One region of the Alkalihalobacillus sp. MEB130 genome, then DNA from elsewhere that is predicted to be linked to it. Evidence: predicted binding sites of a transcription regulator. Region 1 holds the regulator's gene; each other region holds the start of a gene.
The links. Region 1 encodes Rex, which represses fermentation and respiration genes when NADH is low (regulators of the CRP and FNR family bind a similar motif). Its sites were predicted from a motif close to TTGTGAAATATTTCACAA; they were not measured.

Region 1 (3,189 bases):
ACTTGAGCTAAGAAACTCGGGGTGAGCATTCCTAATCTAGTGAAAAACATGACCACAACTGGCAGTTGAAACAATAAACCAAAAGGGATCGTAATTTGAAATAGAAAAGAAAAGTACTCATTTATGCCATACTGCTCTGTTATTCCTAAACGTTCTGATAAGTTCCCCATAAATTGAATAATAAAAGGAAATAGAATGAAATAGGAAAAAGAAATACCTACTAGAAACAAGATAAAAGCAAATGGAATATAAGCTAATGTGGCTTTTTGCTCCTTTTCATGCAGGCCCGGACTTACAAACGCCCATAACTGATAGAGAATAACGGGAAATGTAAGAATAAGTGCACTAGCAAAAGCAAATGTCATGAACACCCGAATGGGATCTGTCATCTTAAATGCATTCATCGGCAAATCTTGAGCTGTCGGTGTACTTTGTAAGTATGTGATTAGTGGTGTAGCTAAAAAGAAGCCGGCAATGAGTGCCACAATGAAGAAGATTAACGTGATAATAATTCTTCGTCTTAGTTCTACAATGTGGTCCATTACCGACATGTCTCTTTGTTCCATTTATAAACCCTTCCTACTTAGGCTTTATCGTTTTCTTTTTTCTTGTTATCATCTTCATCTGCTAAGCCTTTTGTCGCGTTTTTAAATTCACGTAATGTATTCCCAGCAGCTTTTCCTAACTCTGGTAACTTCTTTGGACCAAAAATTAGTAAAGCAACAATCGCAATAAGCGCAATGCTGCCTGCTCCTAATCCACCCATAGGTAGCACCTCCTTGTCCTATTTCTAATTATAGAGTGTGATTATATAGTTCGCAATGACTTCCATTACAGTTACCAATCATTTCAAACTTATCCTGGATAATGTTTCAGAAAATAAACAAGCGCCTGTAACTCAACTGATAAATCAATATGATGCACACGAACATGTTCAGGAACATCAAGTCGAGCCGGCGTAAAATTTAAAATTCCTTTAATACCGTTAGCTACCAACTGATCTGCTATCTTTTGTGCAGCCACTTGTGGAACGGTTAGAATGGCAACTGTTACGTCTGGGTCAATGATTTTTTCAAAATCATCTAAATGATAAACGGTCACCCCGCCTACCTCTTCCCCAATTTTTTCTTCAGCAACATCAAAAGCTTTTACAATTCTTGTGTTATTATTTTTCGAAAAATTGTAATGTAAAAAAGCAGTTCCTAAATTACCGACTCCAACTAGAGCAACTTTCGTCTGCTCATCCTGATCAAGTGTTTTCCGGAAAAAAGACAGCAAGTAATTTACATTATACCCATACCCTTTTTTCCCAAGTGCTCCAAAATAAGAAAAATCACGTCTGATCGTAGCAGAATCTACTTTCACTGCTTCACTCAATTCTGTTGACGATACACGTTGCTTTCCCGAAGCAGACAAATTCTCCAAAAATCGATAATAAAGCGGCAACCTTTTTGCTGTTGCCTGCGGAATCTTCGTTTGATCTACTTTCATCCATTGCCTCCCTCCTACCATCGTCAAGTTGGCAATTCAAGACTATGGTTATTGTACACCATTTCACAGAGTTTGTAATCGTTTTACCCCTCTGTTCATGAAGTTGTTGAAAGATCTATTCTACGATACACTTAAGAGGTACTACAAAAAAGCGGTTTTCTTTTTTTGTAGTACCTCTTAAGCAATGAGCGGAGCCGCCGTTGTGGGTTTAGCTTTTTGAGTGATCTTCTCAAAAAGCGTACGGCGTGTGGAGCCATTGCCACTTTGTTCGCACTTTTTAAGTAAAAAGCGGTTTTCCTTTTTAGGATACCTCTTAAGCAATGAGCAGAACGCCGTTATGGGTTTAGCTTTTTAAGCGATCTTCTTAAAAAGCGTACGGCGCGCGGAGCCATTGCCAGTTTGTTCGCTCTTTTCAAGTAAAAAGCGGTTTTCCTTTTTAGGATACCTCTTAAGCAATGAGCAGAACGCCGTTATGGGTTTAGCTTTTTGAGCGATCTTCTCAAAAGGCGTACGGCGCGTGGAGCCATTGCCAGTTTGTTAGCACTTTTTATATGTAAAAAAGCGGTTTTCTTTTTTATGGTATCTCTTAAAAGAAATGATCTTATGAGTTAGGAATGAAATCTATGATTATTTTACAATGTATAAATATATCGAAATCCTTTGGTATCGATCCAATCTTAACAAATATCAAGTTAGATATTCAAACCGGAGAACGCGTGGCTCTTGTTGGTCGTAATGGAGCTGGCAAATCAACGTTGCTTAAAATTATCGCTGGTCAACTTTCATATGATAGTGGACAAGTGATGATGCCAAAAGGCACAGAGCTTGGCTATCTCGCTCAAAACACAGGGCTGGAATCGGAACTGTCGATATGGGAAGAGATGCTAACGGTATTTGCTCCTCTTCAAAAAATGGAAAAACAAATTCGCGATTTAGAATTACAAATGTCCGATCAACGTTTGCTTGAAGACGAAAATCGTTATTCCAAACTTTTAAAAGAATATGATCAGCTTCAAATTACCTTTAAAGATCAAGGCGGCTATCAATATGAAGCTGATATTCGTGGTGTATTAGCTGGAATGAATTTTGGTGATTTTGATTATGGAACAAAGATTTCAACCTTAAGCGGAGGGCAAAAAACAAGATTAGCATTAGCAAAATTATTGTTAACAAAGCCTGATCTTCTTATTCTCGATGAGCCAACCAACCACTTAGATATCGCGACCCTTACGTGGCTTGAGCAATACTTGGTTGGTTATAAGGGTGCTATCTTAATTGTTTCGCACGACCGTTACTTCTTAGATAAAATCGTCACGACAGTTGTTGAAATCTCTCGAACAAAATCAACGAAATTTACAGGTAACTATAGTGCTTATCTTGATGAAAAAGCAAAGCGATACGAATTAGAGTTAAAGCAATATGAGAAGCAGCAAGACGAAGTAGCAAAACTAGAAGACTTTATCCAACGAAATATTGCAAGAGCATCGACAACGAAGAGGGCGCAAAGTAGAAGAAAACAATTAGACCGAATGACCTTACTCGATCGTCCTGCTGGATCTGAGAAATCCGCTTCTTTCGCTTTTACAATTGAGCGTCAAAGTGGAAAAGAGGTGATCCGTGCTTCTGACCTTCATGTCGCTTATGGAGAAGATGTGATTTTTCAGGACTTGAATCTCGAAATTGACCGTGAGGAAAGCG
Region 2 (3,189 bases), on a different contig from region 1:
TTTATGCTCTTGAAACATAATGAAAACATTAGGTGGGCTCGGGAAAGCAAAGCGTGAATAGAGGCTAAGAAATAAGGGAGATACTAGGTAGGAATGTTACGATTCAAAAGGAGAAAAATATGAATAATTACAAGTTAACCATCCAATATGATGGTGGACGTTATAAAGGTTGGCAGCGTCTTGGCAATACGGAAAATACGATACAAGGAAAAATCGAAAATGTTCTCTCTGAAATGGTAGGAAAGAATATTGAGATTATTGGTTCTGGTAGAACCGATGCGGGAGTTCATGCCCTTGCACAAATAGCGAATGTAAAGCTCGCTGAAAAGCTACAAGAATTTGAGGTTCAACAATATTTAAATCGTTATTTGCCGCACGACATTAGTGTGACAGATGTTAAACTAGTTAACGACCGTTTTCATGCTAGGTATAACGCTAAGGATAAAACATATTTGTATAAAATATGGAACGAAAGCTATACTAATCCATTTATGCGAAAGCATAGTTTACATGTTGAGAAAAAGCTAGATTTAGAAAAGATCAAAGAGGCATCTCGTTACTTTGAAGGGGAACATGACTTTACTGCTTTTTCAAATGCAAAGTCAAAGAAAAAATCGATGGTCCGTCATATTTACTCCATTCAGATTGAGGAAGAGGCAGGGTTTATTAACATACGTATCAAAGGAAATGGTTTTCTATATAATATGGTAAGAAAAATGGTTGGAACGTTGATTGATGTTGGACTAGGTGAACGGAATCCAGAAGAAGTAAAAAACATGTTAGAATCGCACGATAGGAGCTTGGCAGGATTTGCTGATGCTCATGGATTGTATTTGGAGAAGATCGATTTTTAGAGAGTGTTTTGCGGGCAAAACGACAAACACGATCATTGCTTCAAGGTCACATTAAGGTGGAAGCCGTACCTTTTTCAGTGGTCTCGGACTCCAGAGCCCTTATTTGTGTCTAAAGTTTCTTTTTTTCGGGCATTCCGGACTCAGAAGCCCTTATTCATTGCATTATCGGTCTACATTACATGGATTTTAACAGATAAGGTACGCTGAGTCCCTTTATCACATAGAACAAGCTTTTTGGGGGAAATAGGGTCCTCTAGGTCCGCACAATCGTTCACTAAAAAAGGGTATGGAGCTCCGTTCTCCATGCCTTTTTGTTTTGCACTCACAAAGAACCCATTAAAGTACCAGATCTTAGGTGACTTTTTTGTTTAAACGATAATTGTCACCAATTTATCACTCTTCTGTAACGAAATCGTTTCAATTGTGATGTATTTCACATACATATTGATTGTAAAATGACACTATCTTCACATTAGGAGCTTGAAGAGGAGGAGAAAGATGGACTCGGTTGAATTTAGTCGATATTTAACGATGCTAACATTATCAGTGCATGTCATTTTTGCGACACTTGGTGTTGGTGTTCCGATTTTAATAACCATTGCTCACTGGTTAGGTTTACGAAATCAAGATGAGCATTATTTATTACTAGCTAAGCGTTGGGCACGAGGCTATGTTATTACCGTCGCGGTTGGGGTTGTAACAGGAACAGCAATCGCCTTGCAGTTGGCGCTTTTATGGCCGCGTTTTATGGAGTTTGCTGGACAACTTGTGGCACTTCCATTATTTATGGAAACATTTGCGTTTTTCTTTGAAGCGATTTTCCTTGGTATCTATTTATATACATGGGATCGGTTCAAAAATCCGAAGCATCACTTTTATTTACTTGCGCCCGTTGTATTAGGATCGGCGATGTCAGCTTTGTTTATAACGTCGGTGAATGCCTTTATGAATACACCGCAAGGCTTTACACTTGTCGATGGTCAGTTGACGAATATTCAGCCGCTACTAGCGATGTTTAATCCAGCGATGCCAACTAAGGTAGCGCATGTATTAACGTCTGCCTATATGACAACAGCGTTTGTGCTTGCGTCAATTGCTGCATATCACTTATTAAAAGGCAATCGCCATGAGTATCACCGTAAGGCATTGGCGTTAACGATGAAAATTGCTTTGATTTTCTCTATTGCAACAGCTCTTGTTGGTGACTTATCGGGTAAGTTTTTAGCTGAGTATCAGCCTGAAAAGCTAGCAGCAGCAGAATGGCACTTTGAAACAGAAGGTGAGGCACCTCTTGTTTTATATGGGGTGTTAACCGAAACAAATGAAGTGAAATATGCGATTCGCATTCCTTATGCGCTAAGCATGCTTGTTCATAGTAATCCATTTGGAGAGGTGATTGGATTAAATGACATTCCGGAAGAATATCATCCACCTTTAGTCATTCATTACTTCTTTGACATTATGGTTACGATCGGAATTTGGTTAACGGTCTTTTCCTTGTTTTATTGGATTGCACTTTGGCGCGGTTGGAAAGTGATTAAGAGTCGCGTATTCCGAATTCTACTTGTTGCTTCCGGTCCATTAGCAATGATTGCGATTGAGGCTGGATGGTGGTTTACAGAAGTAGGACGTCAACCTTGGATTATGCGCGGATTTATGACAACTGCAGAAGGGGCGACCGATTCGCCATATGTGTGGGTCATGTTTATTGCGTTTGCGATTTTATATATCATCTTGATGATTGGTACAGCGGTTGTGTTAATACGGATGTTTAAAAAGAATCCGGTTGAGCGTGAACTAGAGAAACTTTCCGAGGAACAAAGGAGGGTTGCGAAATGACCATTGAGGTAGTAGGGATTTCGGTATTGTGGTTGTTTTTGTTTGGGTATGTGATTGTTGCATCGATTGACTTTGGGGCGGGGTTCTTTAATGCTTCTACGATCGTGACGAAAAAGCATCATATAGTAAATACAGTAATTCAACGTTATTTATCGCCAGTTTGGGAGATTACGAATGTATTTCTAGTATTCTTCTTTGTTGGGATGATAGGATTTTTTCCACAAACGGCTTACTATTTTGGAACAGTGCTATTGATTCCTATTAGTATTTCGATTATTTTGCTTGCTCTTCGTGGTAGTTATTATGCCTTTGGGACGTACGGGACGAAAGGACATGTGGGCTATACGTTAATGTATGGGGTAACGGGAGTTCTAATTCCCGCCTCCCTTTCAACAGCTTTAATTGTCTCACAAGGTGGATTTATTCGTGAGACGGTGTCAGGACGAATTGAACTAGATTACGTGGCTTTATTTACAAGTCCGTTTGCGTGGTCGAT
Region 3 (3,189 bases), on a different contig from region 1:
CCAAGCAGTGTTAACAGAAATGAATGGGTCAAACCCAATAACATCCATATCTAAATCAAGTGCATCGTTAGCTACAAGAGCACCGATCGCCCCTAGTCCGATCACTCCTAGTGTCTTACCTTTAATTTCTTTTCCAACAAACTGTTTTTTTCCTGCTTCAACAAGTTTAGGAACTTGGTCGCCTTCACCTTTTAATGACTTAGCCCATTCTACACCAGCAAACAGATTTCGAGATGATGCCATTAATGTTGTTAATACAAGCTCTTTTACAGCATTCGCATTAGCACCTGGCGTATTGAAAACAACTATCCCTTGTTCAGTACATTTATCAACAGGGATATTATTCACACCTGCACCTGCCCGCGCGATTGCTTTTAAATCATTGCCAAATTCAAGTGAATGCATGTTAAAACTACGAACAAGAATCGCATCCGGATTGTCGCTTTCATTATCGATTGTATACTGATCCTTAAATACATTTAACCCGCTTTGTGCAATATTATTTAATGTTTTGATTGTTTTTACTTTTTTTAACGTAGTTGTGCTCATATTGTTCTCTCCTCTTTCTCTTTTTATATGATGATCAAATTGTACATGTACTATTAGCTAAATTTCAAGAAAATTCTCGATTTACGTCAAAGTAATATCGAATATCGCCTCCTATAAACAGAAAGAGGCAAGGGAAATAACTCCCTTACCTCTGCCCAGGCGAACGGCTACGACACTATGTGCTCCCTCACGGTAATCCGTGTTTCGCCAGTTACACATAGCCTTTTGATTTGATTTCATCATAACAAATTCAGACAAAAGCTTCAACCTAAAATATCATCTAGCTAAAAAATTTAAAGGAGAGAAACTAATAACAATACAAGTTATGTCAATCTTTTCACTAGGGTAACCGTTATAATCTACCTATCCTCTCCTCTAGGCTCAATTTCTCTTCATCTGACAGCAAACGTTGAGCTAATGGAAAAAGAATTTCCTCTTCTTTTAAAAAGTGGCCTTGCAGAATCTTAAAAGCATCATTGTAACGTTTCGTGATTGTGACTAACTCATCTCTAGTGAGGCTTTCTTGAAGATTCGTTGTTTCTTCTAAAAATTGACGCAAATGTGCTTTTGCTTGGTCATGTTCATATTCCATAACTAGTATAGGACCAGTATCTTTTCCAATATATCGCGCAACCATTGGAAATAACACTCCCTCTTCCTTTTCAGAATGGGGGTCTAATTGGCTCACAAACTTAACAACTCCTTGACGCAAGTACAATATACGCTCTTTTATCTGTCCAATCCCCTTTTCTTCTTCTATCGAATGAGACAATCTATACAACTTCTCCATTTGTTCTCGTAATGGTTGATGCTCCTCTTTTAAACTCTGAAGAGGCGAACATAATATAAGTGACCTAGCCCCTGCTATATTACAAAAATGATCCATACTAAACTACCTCCTTTTTTTAAAATAGTAGCAAACAACCAGCCTTACCATATGTGATTGAACTCACATAATGAATGTGTTTTTGCTCACTTGTCTTTGTTAGACCTAAGTAAAAAAACTTTTTCTCGCCTTTTACAATTTGTCATTATAAATCTTATCTGTGCCTTCCCTAAGTTTTATAATCAGAAGTCGTAAAATTTTAAATCACTGTGAGTTTTGTCTAATTTTAGAAAGGTGTATTTTAAATATTGCTTTTAAACGCAAACGCTACCATAATTAAATATGTATTTAAAATACATCTTTCGGAAATGGAGGAGTCTTACATGTCAACAAAGACATTGGATTCTAATACTATTGAAATTATTAAGTCAACTGTACCAGTTCTAGCAGAACATGGAACTTCTATTACTACGCGTTTTTATCACCTGTTATTTACTAACCATCCAGAATTACTACATATTTTTAACCATGTAAATCAGAAACAGGGCAAGCAGCAACAAGCACTCGCGAACACGGTTTATGCTGCTGCACAGCACATTGATAACTTAGAAGCCATATTACCAGTCGTTAAACAAATCGCGCATAAGCACCGTAGTCTTGGAATCCAAGCCGAACACTATCCTATTGTAGGTGAATATTTATTGTTGGCAATTAAAGATGTATTGGGTGATGCAGCAACGGATGAGATCCTTAACGCATGGGGAGAAGCTTATGGCATAATTGCGGAGGTGTTTATTTCCGTTGAAAAAGAAATGTATATGGAGGCAGCTTCCCAAACTGGAGGATGGGATGATTTCCGTGAATTTCTTGTCTCTAGAAAAGAAGTTGAGAGTGATGTTATTACTTCTTTTTATTTAAGCCCAAAAGACGGTAATCAAATTTCTGTCTACCAACCTGGACAATATATCACAATAAAAGCCATTATTAATGGAGAGACATATACTCATTTAAGACAATACAGTTTATCAGATACATCAGGAAAACCTTACTATCGCATCAGTGTAAAGCGAGAGGATCAGAAAGGTAATACACCAGCTGGCCTTGTTTCTACCTTCTTACACAATCAAGTTTCTGAAGGCGATATTATTGAAGTCTCTGCACCTGCTGGCGACTTTGTTCTTGATACAAAAAGTGATCGTCCCCTTGTTTTAATCAGCGGAGGTGTTGGCCAAACTCCTTTATTAAGTATGCTTAAAACATCAGCTAGCAAACAACCCAAAAGAAAGATTGCCTATATTCATGCTGCCATTAACAGCCACTATCATGCATTCAACGATGAAGTGACAAATCTAGCGAATCAATCAGAGCACATTCGTTACTTCGTCTCGTACGAATCGCCGACTGAGAATGACAAACAAACGAAGATATACCATAAAGAAGGTTTTATTGATCTTCCATGGCTTCAGTCAATATTACAAAACAACGAAGCTGATTTTTACTTCTGTGGACCCCTGCCTTTTATGAAAGCTATGAACAAAGCATTGCAAGAATGGAACGTACCTGCAGAACGGATTCATTTTGAATATTTTGGACCAAAAGGGAGTTTGGAAGAGTAGGTATTTCAGATAAAAGGTGCTGTCCCATTGGGATAGCGCCTTTTATTTGAGTTAACTGCAACTATACACAGGGGGTGAGAAAGACATGTTTATAAGGTTTCAGCTTTTAATTTATGTACGTTTATAACAAAGAATCCCTCCTCATCCAAAGCAATAACATTCTTCTTTCGTAACTGACTAATTGTTCGATTAATTGTC

Region 2: the regulator Rex is predicted to act here: its motif matches at 1,276-1,293, upstream of N0O92_RS11555 (cytochrome ubiquinol oxidase subunit I).
Region 3: the regulator Rex is predicted to act here: its motif matches at 1,487-1,504, upstream of N0O92_RS14320 (hemerythrin domain-containing protein).

What each region holds. Positions count from the first base shown of each region.
Region 1 covers NZ_JAOANA010000024.1:12,578-15,766, reverse strand. Annotated here, with positions in the region: gene tatC (twin-arginine translocase subunit TatC) at 1-566, opposite strand, end outside; gene N0O92_RS19530 (twin-arginine translocase TatA/TatE family subunit) at 584-766, opposite strand; gene N0O92_RS19525 (redox-sensing transcriptional repressor Rex) at 856-1,491, opposite strand; gene N0O92_RS19520 (ABC-F family ATP-binding cassette domain-containing protein) at 2,115-3,189, shown strand, end outside.
Region 2 covers NZ_JAOANA010000010.1:32,712-35,900, forward strand. Annotated here, with positions in the region: gene N0O92_RS11545 (glycerol-3-phosphate acyltransferase) at 1-57, shown strand, start outside; gene truA (tRNA pseudouridine(38-40) synthase TruA) at 120-854, shown strand; gene N0O92_RS11555 (cytochrome ubiquinol oxidase subunit I) at 1,353-2,693, shown strand; gene N0O92_RS11560 (cytochrome d ubiquinol oxidase subunit II) at 2,690-3,189, shown strand, end outside.
Region 3 covers NZ_JAOANA010000013.1:101,750-104,938, forward strand. Annotated here, with positions in the region: gene N0O92_RS14315 (phosphoglycerate dehydrogenase) at 1-549, opposite strand, end outside; ZMP/ZTP riboswitch at 696-774, opposite strand; gene N0O92_RS14320 (hemerythrin domain-containing protein) at 902-1,435, opposite strand; gene hmpA (NO-inducible flavohemoprotein) at 1,759-2,991, shown strand; gene N0O92_RS14330 (Crp/Fnr family transcriptional regulator) at 3,081-3,189, opposite strand, start outside.